DNA from 2 places in the Caproiciproducens sp. CPB-2 genome. Region 2 is predicted to be linked to the other one. Evidence: riboswitches for the same ligand, from Rfam matches in the RefSeq annotation. Region 2 holds a riboswitch; the other holds the start of a gene.
What was found. A riboswitch is a leader RNA that binds a small molecule or an ion and turns the genes downstream of it on or off. The one in region 2 is predicted to bind fluoride.
Positions count from the first base shown of each region.

Region 1 (10,429 bases), 980 kb from region 2:
CTCTATTTTTATAAAACTCTATTCTTCCACAAAGAGCGGAGTAAACCGGAATTCCGTACAGTCCACCAGCCCCCTGTCGGTCAGGCGCAGTTCGGGCAGGCAGGCAAGCGGAATCAGCGCCATGGTCATAAAGGGAGAAACCATGCTGCACCCAATCTTTTCCCACGCCTCGCTCAGCTTTCCGACGATTTCAGCCATTTCCTCCACCGGCTTGTCGTTCATCAGGCCGGCGATCGGGAGCGGAACCGTCCCCAGAACCCTGCCGTTCTGTACGGCGGTCATTCCCCCGCCGCACGCGATCAGCGTATTGGCGGCCAGCGCCATGTCCTCGTCGTTGGTGCCGATCACCAGCAGGTTGTGCGCGTCATGCGCCACGGTGGAAGCCATGGCCCCGCACCGGATACCAAACCCTTTGACAAAGCCGAAGCCGGCCTTTCCCGTTTCATGGTGCCGCTCAAAGACCGCCGTTTTCAGGACATCCTGTTCGACGTCGGAACCGACCCGCCCGTTTTCCACCCTGAGCGAAACATGCCGTTCGTAGGAGCCGACCCTGGCGGGGATCACTTCAATGACGCGGGCGGTCACACGGTCGCCCTTCGCGGGAATGGCAAAGGACTCCGGTGTAATGGGATTTTTGATATGCATGGATTCCGTCGCCCACTTCGGGTAATGATAGGGCGGGAGCTTTTCGGTAAGCTTTCCGTTTTCCGCCGCAACGGCGCCGTTGATCAGCACCCGCGTAACGTCCAGCCTGTCCAGACTGCCGATAAAAACGATATCCGCGCATTTCCCCGGCGTAATGGACCCCAGCTCATGGTCCATCTGAAAGCACTGGGCGCAGTTGATGGTGACCATCTGAATGGCAGTCATGACGTCGATTCCCTCTTCCACCGCGCGGCGGACGATGTGGTCCAGATGCCCCTGATTCAGCAAGGTGTACGGGTGCGTATCATCGGAAATCAGCACCCCGAACCGGGTGTCGATTTTATTTTCCGTAATGCTTTTCGCCACCTCATGAAGGTCGCGCCACGCCGAACCTTCCCGCAGCATGGCGTACATGCCGAGCCGCATTTTCGCGAGGGCGTCCTGCGCGCGGGTGGACTCGTGGCAGCAGCGCACACCGGAAGCAATATAGGCGTTCAGCCCACGCCCCGTCTCCGGCATGGAGTAATGACCGGTCACGATCTTGCCCGCCCTGAGCGTCTCGGCGACCTCGCCATGCATCTGTGGGTCCGAGTTCAGCACGCCCGGAAAATTCATCAGTTCCCCAAGGCCCACCACGCTGTCCCACCGCATGGTCTCGGCGATCTCCGCCGGACCGATGGAGGAGCCGGTATCTTCAAAGCCGGGAACGGCGGGAACACAGGCCGGTGTGGTGACCATCGTTTTCAGCGGAGTCCTTTTGGAGTCCTCGATCATGCAGGAAACCCCGTCCAGCCCGAGGACATTGCAGATTTCATGCGGGTCCATATAGATTCCCACCGTGCCGTGAGGAATGACCGCCCGCGCGTATTCCCCCACACTCATCATGGAGGATTCCACATGCATATGCCCGTCTAAAAATCCGGGGGCGATATACTGACCGGCTGCGTCCAGGACGGTTGTGCCTTCTCCGATACAGTGCTTCGCGTCGCCGACAAGGGCAATCCTGCCGCAGGAAATAGCCACATCGGTATCCGGCAGGATCTCCCCGGTACAGACATTCACCAGCCTGGCGTTGATAATCACGGTTTCCGCCGGAACGGCGCCCTGCGCGACCGCGGCAAGCGTCCTGCCGGATTCCCACAGCGGAGAAGTACAAAACTTGTTAATCATCACAGCACCCCTTTACATGTTTTTCATTCTATATTAAACGTCATCAAAATGCCTGTCAAGCATCTTTTACTGCCGTAAAATAAAAAAGGCGCCCCGCAGCGGTCAAAAACCGCCGGAGCGTCCGTTCTTTACAGGGGAGATCAGGCGTTGGTCCCGCCGAATTTTTCAGTGTAAGCGTCGATGCTTTCCTGTATAATCCGTTTTGCGTCCTGCACGCTGCGGATGTAATCCACCGCGGTGGCTTTGCCCTCCAGTTCCTTATACACCGCAAAAAAGTGAATCATTTCGTCAAAAATATGCGAGGGCAGCTCGTCGATGTTCCGGTATTCGTTGAAGGTCGGGTCGCCGAACGGAATCGCGATGATCTTGTCGTCCACAAAACCTCCGTCCTCCATGGAGATCACCCCGATGGGGTAACAGCGCACCAGAGAGAGCGGCTGAATGTCCTCGGAACAGAGCACCAGCACGTCCAGCGGATCGTGATCCGCCGCGTAGGTACGCGGAATAAAACCGTAATTCGCAGGATAATGCGCGGAAGTGTACAGGATACGGTCCATGGAAAGAAAGCCGGATTCCTTATCCAGCTCATATTTTGTCTTGCAGCCCTTGGAAATTTCAATCACCGCGAAAAAGCTGTCCGCATGAATTCTGTCCTGAGAAATCTCGTGCCAAATATTCAAAAAAGTCCCTCCTGCATCTTAAATTTTCTGATTTGCAAATAAAAAAGCCGACAACCCGCTGTGTATATCACAGAAGTCATCAGCATAAAAGCAATTTTAGCGTTCGCTACGGGAGAACTTCATTCCCGATTTTTATTATAGCACAATGGAAAACATTCTGTCAATAAACAGAAAATAAGAGAACCGGCAGAAGCCCCGCAGACGGATTCTCATTCCTGCTCAAACCACCGGACACAGTCGCGCCCCTCTTTTTTGGCCAGATACATCGCCTTGTCCGCGTGATTGATCAGGTCGTACAGGTTCACCTGCTCCCTTTTTCCCCTTGCGACGCCGATACTGACGGTCACATGAATATGGTCGTTACCCTCACAGGAATAGCTGCAGCTTCTTACTTCCCTGTTCAGCTTTTCCGCCAGCAGGCCGACGTCCTCCTTTTCCATGTCCTTGAGGAAAATGAGGAATTCCTCGCCGCCGTACCGCCCGACCACCGCGCTGACCGGGATACACCGTTTGCAGATATTCGCAACGTTTTTAATGATTTTATCCCCGAACAGATGGCCGTATGTATCGTTGACGGCCTTGAAAAAATCGATGTCAAGCATCATTGCGTAAAAATCGCAGCCGGCTTCCCTGGCCGAAATATATTCCATAATGCCGAGCTTCATCAGCTGCCTGCGGTTGTAAATACCGCTCAGCTCGTCATACAGGGCAAGTTCTTTGATTTTTTCATAGGATTTTGCGTTCTGAAACGCTAAAATCGACTGCTCCGTATAGATATCCACCAGTTCCAGGTCTCCGGCAGAAATCTCCCTGCTTTTGCTGACAATCATTTTTATGACGCAGAACAGCTTGTGATTATAGTAAAGAGACTTCACGATCAGGCTTTTTCCGTCTTTGCCCCGGGTGTAAAGATCGTGCACGCGAACCTTTTCGCCGCCGTTTCGGTTCTCGGACTGATTTTGATCCCTGAGGACGATTCTCCCGGAATACCTGCGGCAGACCACTTTTTCGTGATTCAGTTTGGTCACAATGTAACCCAGGCTCTCATTCACCCGCAAAACCATGACGGCGCTTTCAAATTCGATAATCTGATACAGATTTTCCAGAATGCTGACCAGAAGGCCCTCGATTTCCAAAGCGGAAACCATCGCTCTCAGACCGTTGTTCAGTTTTTCCGTAATACTCCTTTGCTTCATTTCGTATTCCAGCTTCAGATTTTTGATTCCGACCTCATTGGCCAGCTTTTCGTTCAGCAGATCGCTTTCCCTGAATCTTCCTACCTGCAGGAAGACCTGAATGAACGTGACGACGAGCATTGCGATCGGAGTATAGTAAAGGTTCATTTCGATAAGCCCGTTATTTTTCAGGATATCCACAATGGACAGGAAAAACAGGAGCAGGACGCTTAAAAGGTTGATTCCGGCGTTTTCGTATTTTTTTCTCATTGCGCGCATCAGCGTCACAAGGCAGTTGGCAACGGTGACGGGAATCATCGCTTCCAGAAGAACAACGGGATACAGCATATACCGGGCCGGAAGAAAAACGCCCACAAAAACAATGGCGGACACCGCTGCTCCGCTGACACGCATAAACCTTCTGCTCGACAGTTCTTTATACTGATAGTAAAAAAACAGGCACAGCAGCTGGATCACCACGAAATTGACCAGGTACAGTTTGGTGTTGAATTCAAAATTGATGCCGGGGAAAATCTTATTGAAATAGCACTCGCCGTAAAGCAGCGGACGCAGGGAGATGGCCGCTGCAAAAAGCGCCAGACAGATATGGGCCTTGTCGTGAGAACGCACAAAATACAGCAGAAAGAAAAACACCGCCATTACAAACAGGGATGAAAAGAGAAAGGTGTCCATAAACAAGCCCTGATCGCCCAGCCGCTGGATCTGCTGCTGGGTTCCCACCACAACGGGAATCGTCAGGCCGGAACGGAAATAGTCGAAGTTGGAAACCTCTATCAGAATTTCCGTGTCTTCCCGCTGTGTCTGAAAGAAAACCGACTGCGTCGTCCACTCCGGTCTGGATTCCGACGCGTTTTTCCCGACCCGGCCGCTTTCGAAGCGTATGTTTCCATCGATCCACAGCCGGTAGGAAGAACCGATCTGGGGAATTTTCAACCCAAGACAAAGGCCCTTCTGTGCTTTCAGCACCACCCGGTAGACGGCGTATCCCTCCTGTGAACAGGCTTTATTGTCCGCATCACGGTACGCCGTCCAGTTTGCGGGAACCTGAACCAGCTGTTTATTGTCCGCATCCGTTATCTTCCCCTGAGGGCTCACCTGCCGGCCCCAATAAAACTCCCATGCCCCGGTCATCGGAACAGGTGAGGAAAGGCCGGCGCTGCCGATATCCAAAACGCCGTTCGAAACAGCATTCTCATGCCGGCCGGTTCCCGAAAAAACCGAAAGCAGAATCAGGCAGAAGGATACAATCAGCAGCCCGTCGGCGAATTTGATAAACCTTTTCATGGATACCCCCAAAAAACACAGAAAACCGCAGGCCGGCACCCGGCCGAAAATCGATCCGCATGGTTTTCGGCGTCACAGTATCCGGTTTGTTATGTACTTTAAAAATATCTATATTTTAGCACAGATTTCTTTCGATAACTATATCAAGTCTTAAATTTCCTGTTAAAATTTCCCATGTTTTAATCCTATCATTCTTCGGTGAGAAAGCGTTGATAAGAATGCTGAAAAAGAAAAGAGACGGAAATTCTATTCGGAATTCCCGCCCCTCCAAGCTCGTATTTAATTATCAAAACTTGAGAATCAATGAGTTCAGCCAAACTTATCTTTGGGTCTTCATAAAGGCATTACTGCACGGATCATGATAGGTTCCCAGACTGATCTGTTCAACTTAACCATCTCCCAGTATTCTTGATTAAATCTTTGCTTGCCAATCTGTTTTTTTAAGGGTACTGATCCACCAGGAATCATTCAATGTACCCAGGACTTAGTATGTGCGCCCGACTCGTTTTTATTCCGCTGTCCCGAAGAGAAATTAATTTCCATAAGAAGTGGAAACTTTTGCAAATTTTCTTTGAAACGCTTTCACGATTTCCACAATCGGAATAACCGAAAAAGCAAGCAGCAGAGCGACCGAGTACTCCAGCAGTGAAATCTCTTCAAACTGGAAGGCAAACGCCAGAGCGGGGATATAGATCACGGCCGTGGTCAGCAGCAGCGACATGAGCATGGCGCCGATCAGGTATCCGTTCTGTTTCCTCATGCTGAAAATCGAATGGCGCTGGGAACGCATGTTGAAGGAGTGGAAAATCTCCGCCATCGACATGGTCAGAAAAGCCATGGTCATGCCGTCGGCGCTGTTGGTGATTTCCCAGATTCCGGACTCGAGAAAATGGCCGATGAAATACGCGGACAGGGTGACAACCGTGACCAGGATCCCCTGATAGGCGACGTCCGTGCCGAGTCCTCCGGCAAAAATGCCGTCGCGGGGATTGCGGGGACTGCGCCGCATGAGGTCTTTTTCGCCCTCCTCCATTCCGAGCGCCAGGGCCGGGAAGCAGTCGGTAATCAGATTGATCCAGAGCAGGTGCACCGGCTTCAGAATGACAAAGCCCAGAAGGGTAGCGACAAAAATGGAAAGCACTTCGCTCAGGTTGGAAGCCAGCAGAAACTGAATGGCCTTCCGGATATTGTCGTAGATCCTTCTGCCCTCTTCCACCGCGGAAACGATGGTGGCGAAATTGTCGTCCGCAAGCACCATGTCCGCCACGTTTTTGGTGACGTCCGTACCCGTAATTCCCATGCCCACGCCGATATCGGCGCTTTTGATCGACGGGGCGTCGTTGACGCCGTCGCCGGTCATGGCGGTAATCATCCCGTTGGTTTTCCATGCGTTGACAATACGGACCTTATGCTCCGGCTGGACTCTGGCGTAAACGGAATAATTCCCAATGGTATCCTTCAGTTCGTCGTCGCTGATTTCATCCAGTCGGGCGCCGGTAATCGCCTGCGACTCGTCCGTGATGATTCCGAGCTGGGTCGCAATGGCCACCGCCGTATCGCGGTGATCACCCGTGATCATGACCGGGCGGATTCCGGCCTCCCTGCACTCCTGAATCGCGTCCACAACCTCGGGACGGATGGGGTCGATCATCCCGGTCAGACCGATCAGGGTCAGGCCGTTTTCCAGATCGGACGGTTCAAAGGAAGCGGGCATGCCGTCATATTTCTTAAATGCCGCGCAGAGCACGCGCAGGGCCTTGCCCGCCATCGCCTTGTTCTGCGAGCGGATTTCCCCGTGCAGGGCCTCCGTCATCGGCACGACCTGTCCGTTTTTCAGGACATGGGTGCATTTTTTGATGACCTCGTCCGGGGCGCCCTTCGTGTACTGGATGTAGCTTCCGTCCGCGAGAGAATGGACGGTGGACATCATTTTGCGCATGGAGTCGAACGGCGCTTCGCCGACGCGCGGATTCGTCTTTTTCAGCTCGTTTTTATCGAGCTTCAGGCTGGCGGCATAGCTGACAAGCGCCGCTTCCGTCGGTTCCCCGGTGACTTCGCCGTCTTTGCCCAGCTCGGCGTCGCTGCACAGGGCCATTGCGGTGGCAAGCAGCGGCTCGTCTTCCGAGTAATGCTCCACAACGGTCATTTTGTTCTGTGTCAGCGTGCCGGTTTTGTCGGAACAGATCACCTGCGCACAGCCAAGCGTTTCCACCGCCGTCAGTTTCCGGATGACGGCGTTTCGTTTGGACATGTTGGTAACGCCGATGGAGAGCACGATCGTCACGACGGTGGCGAGTCCCTCAGGAATCGCCGCGACGGCAAGGCTGACCGCGACCATGAAGGTGTTCAGCACGACCTGGCCGCTGAAATCTCCCGATTTAATCAGGCTGAACGCAAAGATGAAAATACAGATGCCGATGACCAGACGGCTCAGGATTTTGCTGAGCTGATTCAATTTGATCTGGAGCGGGGTAACGTTGTCCTTCGCGTTTGCGAGCGCGTCGGCGATTTTTCCCATTTCGGTATCCATGCCGGTCGCAACGACCACCGCTTTTCCGCGGCCGTAAACGACGGTGCTGCCCATATACGCCATATTTTTACGGTCGCCGAGCGGCACTTCCTTCTCTTTCTTCAGCGTCAGCGCCTGAATGATCTTGTTGACCGGCACCGACTCGCCCGTCAGGGCGGCCTCCTCGATTTTTACGCTTGCGCTTTCAATCATGCGGCAGTCGGCCGGGACGGCGTCTCCCGCTTCCAGCAGAACCACGTCGCCGGTGACCAGGTCTTCGCTTTTCATCGTGACGACATTGCCGCCGCGCAGGACCTTGGAGGTCGCGGCGGACATTTCCTGCAGCGCTTCGATCGCTTTTTCCGCCTTGCTTTCCTGATAGACGCCAAGCACCGCGTTGATCAAAACAACGATCATAATGATGAAGACATCCGCAAAGGATTCGTGCGCGTAAGACGCGGTAATACCCGAAATGACCGCGGCGACGATCAGGATGATGGTCATCGGGTCGCCGAGCTGCTGAATAAACCGCCTGAATACGGAAACCTTTTTGCCTTCGGCCAGCTTGTTCTTTCCATCGCGCTGCAAACGGGAATCCGCGTCAGCCTGTGACAGGCCCTGCGGGCTGCTTTGGACCTGCTCAAGGACCTGATCCAAATCTGCTAAATAGTACTTCATGCGTAGTTTCTTCCTCTCATTCATTCAACTGATGATTATGATATGTATAATAATAAAAAAAACTCATGTACAGCCCATACAAAGCTATACATGAGTCTTGTTCATTAAGGCAAGCCAGACCGAAACGGCCATGCTGTTGACTTGACACATGCGGCGAACCGCATGCAAACTACTCCCTCAAGAGATATTGTTTTTGTGTTTCCTTATCATATCATCTATCAGGCGCTCTGTCAACAGGATTTCATCAACAAACCCGGTAATTTACATGCTTTTAAGCTGAGTTTTACAACATTCGGTCGCAGAAAAAAAGGAATTGACAGCGGCTAAGGAAATAGTATAATTTGAATACCGATATTTTAGCGGAGAAGAAACAGCACAGTAACAAACAGGGAAACAGAAACGAAACACAGGAATGGGGAATGGAAGATGCAGATCAAAAAGGCTGCCCTCATCGGAATGGGTGCGATTGGCACCGTTTATGGGAAATTGCTGCACGACCGCTACGGCGCCGATTTTGCCGTGATCGCCGGCGGGGCGCGGAAAGAAAAGCTGAAGGGAAACGGAATCCGGCTTAACGGCAGTGTGTTTTACCCGCGGGTGCTTTCGCCGGGGGAACAGAATTTTCCGGCCGACCTAATCATTGTCAGCGTAAAAAACGACCAGCTGAGCAAAGCGCTGGAGGATATGCGCAGCTTTGTCGGTAAAAGCACCGTAATCCTTCCCCTTTTGAACGGAGTCACCGTCAGGGACAGAATCCTGTCGGTCTTTCCGGACAACCGCGTCTTTTACGGGCTTTCCATTTACATAGACGCGGTGCGAACCGCCGACGGTGTGCAAAACACGGTAGACGGTGTGATTGATTTCGGGGACGCGGACAACACGGTCCCTTCGCCGGAAGTGACCGCAGTCAAAGCTTTTCTGGCCGCGGCCGGGATTGAATGCGAAGCCCCTTCGGACATGATCCGCACCGTATGGAAAAAATGGATGCTCAATGTGGGCTGCAACCAGGTTTCCGCCATCACCGGCGCGCCCTACGGAAAAATGACCGGCATAGAAACCAACGGAATCCTTTTTCATGAAGCCATGATGGAGGTCGTCGCTCTGGCAAAGGCCCGCCATATCGATTTAACCGAACAGGACGCCCTGGAATACGAAAATCTGATGTCCACGTTTTCACCGCTGGGGAAAACCTCCATGCTGCAGGATATAGAGGCAAAGCGGCGCACCGAGGTAGATTATTTTGCCGGTACCGTCGTGGAGTTGGGCCGGAAATATCAGGTTTCCACTCCCGTGAATCACGTTTTATACTGCATTATCAAATCCATGGAACAGCTTTACTGAGTATTTTACGCATGGCACAGCAGCCGTTAAAAAACATTGATAAAAATTCAGGATATCAGAAAGTGAGTGAAGCTATGGAGTATCGAAGGGCGACGATCCATGATGTTGACCAGCTGGCAGAAATCAGAGTGGAGATGCGAAACGAAAGGGAAAATCCTCAAAATTCCGGCACCGCCGAATTTTACGCGAACACCTACCGGTATTTTGAACAGCATCTTGCAAACGACAGCTTTGTCGCATGGGTTGCGGTTCAGGACGAAGAGATCATAGCGACCAGCGGGATCGTGTTCTATTCGATTCCCCCGGTCTATTCCAACATCACGGGGTCGGTGGCGTACATCATGAACATGTATACGAAACCGGCACACCGGAACAAAGGGATCGCTTCCGCTCTTTTAAGCCGTCTGCTGGAGGAAACACGTGCCAGAAACTGCATGAAAATTACGCTGAACGCTTCCGAAATGGGAAAGCCGCTGTATGAAAAATACGGTTTTCAGGAGGCAAAAAATAATATGGAGTATTCTCTGACCTTTTGATCGGTATCGGTCGGCCGGAGAAGCTCTTCCCGCAAAACGGCGCTGATTCCCTTTGGAATCAACGCCGTTTTTATCATGCTTTCAGACGGTATCCTTCTGTACGGCCCGTATGTTCCCGAGAAGCTGGGAAAGCATTTCCCTGAGGCGAAGGGCCTCTTCCGGAGCAAGGCCCGTACAGCAGAACATTTTCTGAGGAAGGTCCAGAAAATGTTTTTTCAGGCTTCTGCCCTTTTCCGTCAGACAAACCTGTACACTGCGCTCGTCACGGACACTGCGCACGCGTTCGACAAGCTCCAGCTTTTCCAGCTTTTTCAGAAGCGGGGTCAGGGTTCCTGAATCCAGAAGCAGCCGGCTTCCCAACTCCGATACGCTGAGATTGTCCTTTTCCCA
Region 1 is NZ_CP142860.1:2,527,236-2,537,664, forward strand. It holds gene ade (adenine deaminase) at 19-1,815, opposite strand; gene VXK30_RS12570 (inorganic diphosphatase) at 1,956-2,495, opposite strand; fluoride riboswitch at 2,559-2,631, opposite strand; gene VXK30_RS12575 (sensor domain-containing diguanylate cyclase) at 2,705-4,975, opposite strand; gene VXK30_RS12580 (cation-translocating P-type ATPase) at 5,508-8,162, opposite strand; gene VXK30_RS12585 (ketopantoate reductase family protein) at 8,589-9,503, shown strand; gene VXK30_RS12590 (GNAT family N-acetyltransferase) at 9,566-10,039, shown strand; gene VXK30_RS12595 (MarR family winged helix-turn-helix transcriptional regulator) at 10,121-10,429, opposite strand, start outside.
Region 1: it holds a riboswitch for fluoride, as region 2 does, so the genes downstream of both, VXK30_RS12570 (inorganic diphosphatase) here and VXK30_RS00325 (fluoride efflux transporter FluC) in region 2, are expected to answer to the same signal.

Region 2 (10,429 bases):
CTTCTTCCCGCCCCAAAGGGAAAAAACCTGTTTCGGAGCAGACGAGGAGCTTTTCCGACATCGCCGTGCTGTACCGGACCAACCGTCAGGCGGAGCTTTTAGAACAATGCCTCCGGAAAGAGGGCATCCCGTACCTGGTCGCCGGACGGGATGAATTCCTTTCCGACCGCGAGGTGCGCAAAGCGGTCGCCTTTTTCCGCTTTCTGCTCGACCCCGCGGACCTGATCTCCCTTCGGCTGTGCCTGAAGGAATGGGGCGTCTGCCCCGGCGGCCGGACGCAGCGGGTGCTGGAGGACTACGCCGGAACGGACAAAAGCGCCGCGTCCCTTTCGGCGCTTTTGGAAAAGCTCCCCGCTTCCCCGGGAAATCCGCAAGCATTCTCCGGGCTGCTCCGCAAATACGGGCCTCTCGTCCGCAGCGGGAAACCGCAGAAGCTGATAGAAGCCTGGATCGGCGATAACGGGCTTCAGGAGGTACGGAGCATGGAGCTGTTTCTCAACATGGCCGTTTTGCACGAAAAAATGCCCTCCCTCCTGCAGAATCTTCTGCTCGGGCGGGAAGGCGACATCGTGCGCAGCGGCGGGAGAAGCTATTCGCCGGACGCGGTTTCGCTCATGACCCTGCACGCGTCCAAGGGGCTCGAATTCCCCGTTGTGTTTGTCAGCGGCGTAAAGGACGGAACGATCCCACTGAAAAACCGGCGGGGCGACGGTAACCCGGACGAGGAACGCCGGCTCTTTTATGTCGGCATGACAAGGGCGCAGGACGAGCTGGTCCTTCTGACTTCCTCCCCGCGCTCGCCCTTCCTTTCCGGCCTGCCCGCGGACCTTCTTTCGGAGGGGACCGCTTTTGAGCGGAAAAAAGCGCCCGAATTCGAGCAGGTCAGCTTTTTCTGACGGACGGCGGGGCGTTACGCCTCCGGTCCGAATATTTTCCGGTACAGGTCTTCTCCGTAAGCCGTCTGAAGAGGTTCCCCCGGCATGATTTTAAAAGTACGTTCTCCGTTTTCAAGCCTTTGTGCGCTGAGAAACCGGACCTTCGGGTACCGCGGGCTGAAAAAGGCGGCCGCAAAAGTGTAAAGATGCGTCACGAAAAAGATTTCTATCCCGTTGTCCGTGAGCGCCTTTGTAATCTGGCGGCAGATTTCGGAGCCCTCCCGCTCATTGGTGGCGGCGAACGATTCATTGAACAGAACCAGAGCCCCGGGAGTCAGGCGGTCGGCAATCTCGCTCATGCGGGCAAGCTCCTCATCCAGCTTCCCGCTTGTCATCGTGGTATCTTCCTCTTTTTTGAAGTGCGTAAATACGCCGTTCCGTATCGGCGCCCGGTAATTTTGCGCGCCGACGAACATCCCGCACTGCATCATAAGCTGCGCCTGCCCGACGCTTCTGAGAAAGGTGGATTTTCCTCCCTGATTGGCTCCCGTAATGATATAAAGCCGCTGATTTTCCGCATTCAGTTCGTTTCCCGTTACTCCCGAATCCTTTAGCAGGACAAGGCTGACGTCGTACAGCTCATCGTATTTCCGGCTCTCCGCTTCCAGCGGGAGCAGCTCGGGAATACAGACCGGCATGCCGGCGGCCCGGAGCCTGTCGTATAAATTCAGGCAGCCGACGTAAAAGGCAAGCTCCTTTTGAAGGATAACGAAAAAGCTTTCCACGTGCTCCGCCGACTGCGCCAGCACATTGATGCTTTCATTCATCGCACGGGCGCGGCGGTTGCCGAAATCGGAGGCCCCCGAGTCGTCACGGGGCGCCAGCGTAAAGGACGGGGCAAAATGCCAGTGGCGCCAGAAATGCGTTTTCTCTTTGCGCCGCATCACATAATCGATTCCCTGATTGTAATTGCCGAGTCCGGCGCTGATCAGCATCCCCTTTTCATCCTTCATCTCATTCAGAAGCGAATGAATCTGTAAAAAATAATCGTCGCCGAGCTCCCGCCACAGCATGGAGATAAAATTTTTAAAGCCTTCGGAATGGAAATTCCGCATATCCGCGTCGGTGGCGTTGCGCATTTTCAGCAGCATTTCCGTGTATATTTTCAATAAATCGACCGCGCTGGAAAAATTGCCGGATAAATTCTGCCGTGTGGACAGCCACGACCAGGATTTGTGTTTCCGCTCCATTGTCTCAACCGTAATATCATAAAGCTTTCTCACTGTTTCGGGGTTGTTGATGCAGTCCTTCAGGACCTCCTGACGATAGCGGATTTCCCGGTCGGTCCGCAAAGGACAAAACAGGGCCGAGCCGCACGCCTCCCGAATCATCGTGTCGTCCCGCGCCATCGCCGAAAGGATGCGGGAAAACTCAAGATCGGCGATCAGCGTGTCCTTCCCAAAACAGGGTTTCTCCTGCGGATTGAAATCCGTATCCTGATCCATCAAGTGTACTTTCAAAATTTCAGCCTCCCTTATGACTGCCGCAGAGTCCGCCGCTCAGCCTTTCGCAAAGCTGCTCACAGGTCAGCCCGTATTTTCCCGCGATGTGCATCGCATAGGCAAGGCCGTCGGGCGGCCTGCGGGTAATCCGAAAAGTCCTTACCGCCGGGTCGTCCTCCCGGACCGAGCTCATCATGCTGACCGTTTCCTCCCCGTGTGCGGCCAGCTCGTCGATAAAGGTGACGCACACGGCGGGAGCGCCCAGCTTCGCAAGGGCGTCCATCATGCGGCCCCCCAGCAGCAGCGCGTCCGTCAAAGTGGTGGAGGAAAAAATCTCGTTGATGACGATGATGCTCCGGGAGGCAGCGCGCCCGAGAAGCTCGTGAAGACGCTCGAGATCGTCCTGCAGCTTTCCGTTCCGGGTGGACAAATCCTCCTCCCGCCCAAAATGGGTGAGGATATTGTCAAAAAGGAGGATCGCCGCCTCCCTTCCCGGCACGCACAGCCCCAGGCAGGAGAGATAATGGATCTGCCCGAAGGCACGGGCAAAGGTCGTCTTTCCGCCCTGATTGGGCCCGGTCACGACGATGATCCGCTCCGGTGTATTCAACACAAAATCATTCGTCACCGGCTGCCCGGCATCTCCCATGGAAGAAGCCAAAGCCAGATCAAAGCCGTCCCTGTCGTAAAGGTGTTCCGCGTTTTCGCACAATTTCGGGTAACAGAACGGGAGCCCTTTCCCGCGATGCGGCCGGATATATTCCAGCCAGGAGAGGTAGAACTGAATTTCACGGGAAAACCGCGCGACGGTCGGGTCGATAAAATCAAGATATTTTAAACAGAAATGGTCCAGATTCTCAAAAATGTCCCTGTACCAGGAGGCGACCATATTCAGCACGGCCGCCTCCACATGCTGCGCGTACGGTTCTTCGGAAAGCTTGCGGCGGTAATCCGTCCCGTCCCCCTGGCGGAATTTGTCGAACAGCCTGAGAATTTCCTTACTGTGATCTTCCTGCCCCTCATATTTCCGGACACGGAGGACCCCGTTTTTGATCAGCATGCAGTATTCCACGGAAGAAAGCTGTTCGCGCAGCCGGCCGATCTGTCCCCGAAGCTCCGTGAACGCCTCCGTCCCGGTATAGGCGGCCAGGTACTTCATAAAGCCGCGCAGGCCGTCCGAGCAAAGCGTCCGGTCCCGCAGCCCGTCTGTCAGCCCGGCAAGCTCCGTACAGTAGCTGTCCGCACAGTCGAGCAGACGTCCCTTGGTCAGATAATGATTTTCATAGCTGTTTTCGGACGTGAGCGATTTTTTGATGGTTTCCATGGATTGGCTGAGGCGATAGATGGATTGTGAAAAATCGGAAAAGAATCCGCGCAGCCCGTCGTCTTCCAGCTCCCGCATGACTTTCTGCCGGTAGATAAGGGTATCGCTGTCGCGAAGCGAAGTGTAGAAGAAGCCTTCGAGCCCGTATTCTTTTCTGCTGTTCAGGATCGGCCGGAAGATCTGGTCAAGATAAAGGTCCCTGAAGCAGTCCGGCGCAGCTTCCTTCCTCGGTTTTTTCCACTGCTCCTCAGCCGGAAATAAGATACTGTAAAACACATTGCACACCTCTTCCTGTTTTTTATGATGCGGAAGCCACCGCGCTGCCGCCGCGGCCTTTTCCGGGCACCACAGCCTGACAACGACAAAAAAGCCGATGGCTTCCAAACAGAAGTCATCAGCTTTCACGCATTTCGGTATTACCGCGGGAGTACTTCATTCCCAAGGCTATTATAGAACATGCTTTTATAAAAATCAATGGGCAATAAAATTCCGTTCAGTGGATGGCGCCTGCCTGCATTTTTCCTTATAAGCCGTACGCAAACGGAGAAAAGGTTGAAAAATCCGTCATAATTTGCTATAATGCAGAAACGGGAATGAAGTTCTCCCTTAGCGCTGCTAAAATTGCTTTTCAGCTGATGACTTCTATGGGAATCATAGGAAGTGGTCAGCTTTTTATTTTCCCCTTCCGCAAAACAGAAAAATTTACAGTTCAGGCCCTGTTTGTAAAAACAGGAATGCAAATAAGGCCTGGTCGCAGCAATGGAAATGCCAAATTGGGGGTATCTATGAAAAAAAATATCGCTGTCGCGGTCGGAGGGGCGGCCGGAACCATCCTGAGGTGCGTGGTCCATCAGCTTCCTCTGCCCTTTGACGAACTTTACCGTCCCATTCTCACGATCCTGATTAACGTGAGCGGGAGCTTTTTATTAGGCTTTCTGACCATCCTGTTTGCAAAAAAATTCCCGGTGAGCGCCGAAGTGCGCCTGGGTATCACCACGGGCCTGCTGGGAGGATATACCACGTTTTCAACCCTTTGCAAAGAAGCTGTTTTGCTGGGCCTTTCCGGAAATGTCCTTCTTTCGGCGGTTTACGTTTTTGCTTCCGTCCTGCCGGGCCTTGCCGCCGCGTGGCTCGGGATCAGAACCGCAAAGCGGATGGAACGGAGGCGCGCCTGATGGATTTCGTCCTACTGAGCGTCGGCGGCGTCTGCGGCGCAATCGCCCGCTATCAGATCGGAGCCGCCTTTTCAAAAAGAAAAAATCACACCTTTCCCTTCGGTACCTTTTTTATCAACCTGTCGGGCGCATTCCTCCTGGGAATTTTTTGCGGGCTGGGCATCAGCGGAAATTCCTATCTGCTTCTGGGCGACGGCTTTTGCGGCGCCTTTACCACCTTTTCCACCTTTACCGTTGAAAGCGTGCAGCTCATGCAGCACGACGCCGTCAGGGAGTCCCTCCTGTTTATCGTATTGTCGCTGGCAGCCGGACTTCTTTGTTTTTCGATGGGTTACACAACGGGGAAGCTTTTTTAAAACGAGCCGGGGGACGCCGTTTTCCCGGAAATCATTGAGTTTACGGAGGTGTTGTTATGAGAAGGGTTTTACTTCCGATCGACGGAACAGCGCGGAGCCTGCAGGCGGTCGATCTGATCAAATCGCTCTATACGCCGGAGGATGTGAGCATCGTACTGCTTATGGTCCGGGAAGACACGGAAACGATGTATTCGGAAGAGGAACTGCAAAAATCCAAAGCGCAGCTGAAATCCACCTTGGACGCGGTAGCCGGACAGCTGCCGGGCTATCCCGTGCGAAAGCAGGTCGTTTTCGGGCGGGCCGGCGATCAGATCCTTGAATGTGCAGAGCAGGATGAAATCGATATTATCGTGATGACAAAATCCACAAAGACCGGCCTGTCCCAGAAAATCGGCTCGGTTGCAGCCTATGTCGTAAAATACGCGAAATGCATCGTCATGATCGTGCCGGAAAATGTGTCCAGTGAAAAATCGCCGGGGAATGTGCTGAAATGCCGGCATATGGACGATATCGTTACGCTGAGCGGCCAGATGAGCTTCCGGCCCAGTTCCTGCCTGCTTCCGGTGCAGGCAGGAAAATGCGTGTACAGCATCACGGTGCTGGAGGGAAAGCTGCGCCTGAACCACAGCGCCTACGACCCGGACGGCGGCACATGGTCCGCCCCGCTGCAAAACGGCCAGCCGGAGCATTATGACCTGAAAAAAGGAGAGGAAAGAGAAATCCGTCTGGAAGCGGGCATTGCATTCCGTCAGCTCGACCAAATCGAGGTCGTCAACCCGAGTATGACGTCTCTGCTGAAATTTCACTATATCGCGCGGTTTGAAAGCCTGGATGAATAACCGGCGGCTTTGGATATATCACGCCCCTGCGGCCGTCGGACCGCAGGGGCGTGATTTCAATCATATCTTAAACCACGTGATGCTCTTTCAGAAGCTTTTCAATGTCGGTGCCTTCGGTTTTTTTCAGAAGCAGCTTCATGGCAAGCCTCTCTTTGAACCCAAGCTCCATATCGGTCATTTTCTTGCCGTCGCGCAAGGATACGGTGGAATTCAGCAGGTCCCGGACGTCATACACGCTGCCCCAGACCTCCGGCACGCCGCGGTCGACGTTCAGCAGGGTATACACCGCTTCCATGCCGGTGCGGATGGAATATTCGGTGGTGAAAATGGTGTCGCGCGCGGTCTCGGCGAACTGACCGAGGAAAGCGAAATTGACGGCGCCCTTCGGAACGACCAGAGGACGGTCCCCTTTTGCCCTGGGCATGAAGAACGCGGTGATGTACGGCATCATGCAGGGAATCGTGTTGGCACTCTTTTCGGCAAGCGCGGGGATTTCGGATTCCGGTACTCCCATATGATACAGCCACTCCATGCAGATTTCCTTACCGGTGCATTCCCGCATGCTTTTTTTGACGTAATTGCCGGGCTTGTCGCTGAACAGGCCGTAAATCCAGCCCACAAGCTGCCCCTTCGGCTGGGAGCGGAACTGCGGCTGGCGGTTGAACGTCCAGCTTAAAAGCCAGTTGGAATCCTTTGCCGTGACGATCCCGCCGGTGACCACCTTCCCGGAAAACGGGTCGCGCCTGCAGATTTTCTGAATATACGGCGGCAGCTCGCCGTCCAGGGTGGTGACGGTGGCGCTCATCCAGTTGCTCTGTTCCGGATTATGGCAGAATTTGTCCGGATGGCCGAAGGCCGGATCCTGTGCGGCGATCTTCCGCCACATATCCCAGCCGCCGCCCGCTTTGATCTCCGTGTTGAACGGAGCGGGCTCGTTCTGGCCGCCGAGGGAGGAATTCTCCACGCAGCCGCCGTTGGTGATAAAGATCAGATCGTCCTCGGTCAGATCGATATTCTCCGTCTTGCCGTCGTGAAGGACGATCACGCGCTTCGCCGTTTTTCTGTCCTTCTGAATATCGAACTCCACATTGACGACCCTGGTGCCGTAGTGGAACTGCACCCCGTTGGATTCCAGGTATTTGATCATGGGCTGGATCATCGACTCGTACTGATTGTATTTGGTAAAACGCAGCGCCGTGAAATCGGGAAGGCCGCCCACATGGTGGATAAAGCGTTTGATATACAGCTTCATTTCCAGAGCGGAATGCCAGTTTTCAAAGGCGAACATCGTGCGCCAGTACATCCAGAAACTGGAGTTCAGGACCTCGCTGCTGAAATATTCGTCGATGCGCTTATTGTAAAGCTCTTCGTCGGGAGTGAAGAACAGCTTCATGATCTCCTCCGCGCCCTGATCCGAAAGCCCGAATTTTTTGTCGGTGTGCGCGTCCTCCCCGCGGTTGACCGTCGCGCGCATCAGCGAATAGTTCGGGTCCTTCTTGTTCAGCCAGTAGTACTCGTCGAGCACGCTGATTCCTTCCGTCTCGATAGACGGAATGGAGCGGAACAGGTCCCACATGCACTCGAAATGGTTGTCCATTTCCCGTCCGCCGCGCATGACATAGCCCAGATTCTCATAGAGATATCCGTCGCAGGCGCCGCCCGGGATCGGGTCCTTTTCCAGAATGTGGACACGGCTGCCCTTCATCTGCCCGTCGCGGACAAGGAAACAGGCGGCTGCCAGCGCGGCGAGGCCGGAGCCTACAAGGTACGCGGACTTGTGATCGACGCCTTCCGGCTTAACCGGGCGCGCGAACGCTTCATAATTCCCGCTGGAATAATACATAAAAGTTACCTCCGTTTGTTTTGGTTTCTGAAACTATTGTATCCATTCCGGCGGAGGGTTTCCATAAACAGAAAACGCGCTGTGATGAAAATTTCATCACGGCGCGAAAATTGTAAAAAGTTTGATCATTCCGGGCGTTTTGATAAAGGAATATCCGTGCGGTAGTTGTCCAAAGCAGAGGTGAGATTGCCGTGAACCAGCGAGCTGAGCCGGTCGATGATCGTCTGGGGCTCCTCTTTCATGCCGTTTTTGATCCAGTCCAGCATCAGCCCAACGAATCCGTATTTGTAGAAATCCGCAATGAACTTTTTATCCTCGTCACGGACGGACATGCCCTCCGCCTTTTCTTCGACGACGCCGATCAGGAGGTCGTAGGTCAGCCTGTACAGATAGATTTCCACCTGTTCCCGGCTGACGGAATGATAGACATTCATGATGAACGGCTTGTTGGCAAGCACCGCTTCAAAGATCTGCAAAAATCCCTGCTGCCAGGTATCGTATGTCTTTTTCCCCTCCAGAGCCTTGGTCGCGTCCTCTACGCACGACCATTCCACCAGATCGAAAATATCCCTGAAATGGTAATAGAAGGTCATGCGGCTGATGCCGCAGTCCTCCGCAATATCATTGATCGTTATCTTATCCAGCGGCTTTTGGAGCAGCAGGTTTTTCAGGGAAGCTTCCAAAGCCCGTTTGGTTGTCTGGGACATGCGGCGCACCACCTTGTATCTGACAGATCATAAAAATGCGGCGATCTGAATATTCTTTGCTGTTTTAAGGATAGCATACAATAAAAAAAGGCGAAGCGCAAGTTTGGATCACGGGGGCATAGCGTTATATTAAATTGTCATGCTCGTCAAAGCGCATTTCATGAGGTCCCCGGATCAAATGAATATCCTTTCTATCTTTTATTTTATTATATAATGATTGTGAAATTTCAATTTCGTTCATGGAAAGCGTGTTCTTGATCCGCGCAAGCGTTACATCCTCAAAATCGATTCCGTTGCAGGTGCGGATGGCAAGCAATATCGCCTGCCTGTCGTTGTTCATATACAGGGGGATCCTTCCTCCGTTCAGCGTTGTCGCGGTGATCATATTCGTCCAGGTCGTACCCCAGTCAACGCTCCGAAGGCATTGCCTTGTCGTTACGTCCGCCGAAGCGATCCCGGCTCCGTTATGATGGGATTCTTCGGAAAGGCCCCGGATAAACAGCTTCTGCAAACGGAGAATTTTTGAAAAATCACGGGTCCCGGAATTGTTTCTTCCCACAATGTTGGGATCAAATCCCATTCCGCTTATGTTTTTGCCGATTTCATCAATAATCAGCACATCCAATTCGTCAAACTTGAACTTTGCGATTTTTTCTTTGGCAAGGACAAGCAATTCCCTGTCTTTCTCCATAATCTTTTCTTTTTCCATGACTTCGATCGCGCAAAGCTCATCATAGGCGTTCTGAACGATCCCAATGCCGAAGGCAACCGGCATCAGCTTTAGAAATTTCCCGGCGGCCTTTGGGATCAGCCCGGCAAATCGGTCCAGGCCCACCCGGTGGAAGGAAGAAGCGCCGATATGCTTGGCAAGGCCGATCGCGATCATTTTTGCCAGCCCGCTCTCGTGCGCGCCGCGAAAATCCGTATGGGGCTTTACCTTGTTCAGCAGGATAATGCCGTCTGATTCGCTGGCGTATTTGTCACAGTACAGCTTTGTACCGTCATCCAATCGCGCATATTCCACAACATCCATGGAGGACAGGACGGGGACCCCCATACTGTCCTCCGTAATGTTGTAGCCGGCCAGCACTTCCTTTTGCCCGTCGGCCGTAGCGCCGCCGTGGCTGCCCATCGCGGGGATAATAAACGGTTTTGCTCCCCATTCTTTCAGGATGTCGCATACGGTACGGACGATCCGGTCAAGATGGGGAATTCCCCGGCTTCCAACCGTCAGGCAGAGTCTTTTATTCCAATACTGTCCTTTGTTTTTCAGATTGTCTTCCATTTGGCGGCGGATATGAGAAGAAATATCCCGGATATTCGCCGGATCATATTTTTGTTCAACGGTAACCATAGAGGGAATCCTGATTTGATCCATGCCGCGCACGAGGACGTCTGCCGGAGGAAAATCGATATACACAGAAGCTCACCCTTTAATTGAAAAATTCCCTATAACAATTGGATCACTATCCCCCAAGATACGCTTTTTTGATGACGGAGCTTTCGGAGAGTTCTTTGGCGTCGCCCTGATATTTAATATCGCCGATCTCCAAAATGTAGGCTCTCGTGGAGATGCTCAACGCCATATAGGCGTTTTGTTCCACAAGTATGATGGGAATATGCTTTTGCTTGTTGATTTCAATAATGACGTTAAAAATATCGTCAATGATAATCGGGGCGAGTCCCAGGGACGGTTCGTCCAACAGCAGCAGCTTTGGAGAAGCCATCAGCGCCCTGCCGATAGCAAGCATCTGCTGTTCCCCTCCGCTCAGCGAGCCCCCCATCTGCGCGGATCTTTGCTTGAGCTT
Region 2 is NZ_CP142860.1:62,134-72,562, reverse strand. It holds gene VXK30_RS00340 (UvrD-helicase domain-containing protein) at 1-896, shown strand, start outside; gene VXK30_RS00335 (MutS-related protein) at 911-2,395, opposite strand; gene VXK30_RS00330 (MutS-related protein) at 2,400-4,106, opposite strand; fluoride riboswitch at 4,080-4,150, opposite strand; fluoride riboswitch at 4,282-4,353, shown strand; gene VXK30_RS00325 (fluoride efflux transporter FluC) at 4,487-4,876, shown strand; gene crcB (fluoride efflux transporter CrcB) at 4,876-5,232, shown strand; gene VXK30_RS00315 (universal stress protein) at 5,289-6,071, shown strand; gene VXK30_RS00310 (oleate hydratase) at 6,139-7,914, opposite strand; gene VXK30_RS00305 (TetR/AcrR family transcriptional regulator) at 8,040-8,621, opposite strand; gene VXK30_RS00300 (lactate racemase domain-containing protein) at 8,746-10,041, opposite strand; gene VXK30_RS00295 (ABC transporter ATP-binding protein) at 10,088-10,429, opposite strand, start outside.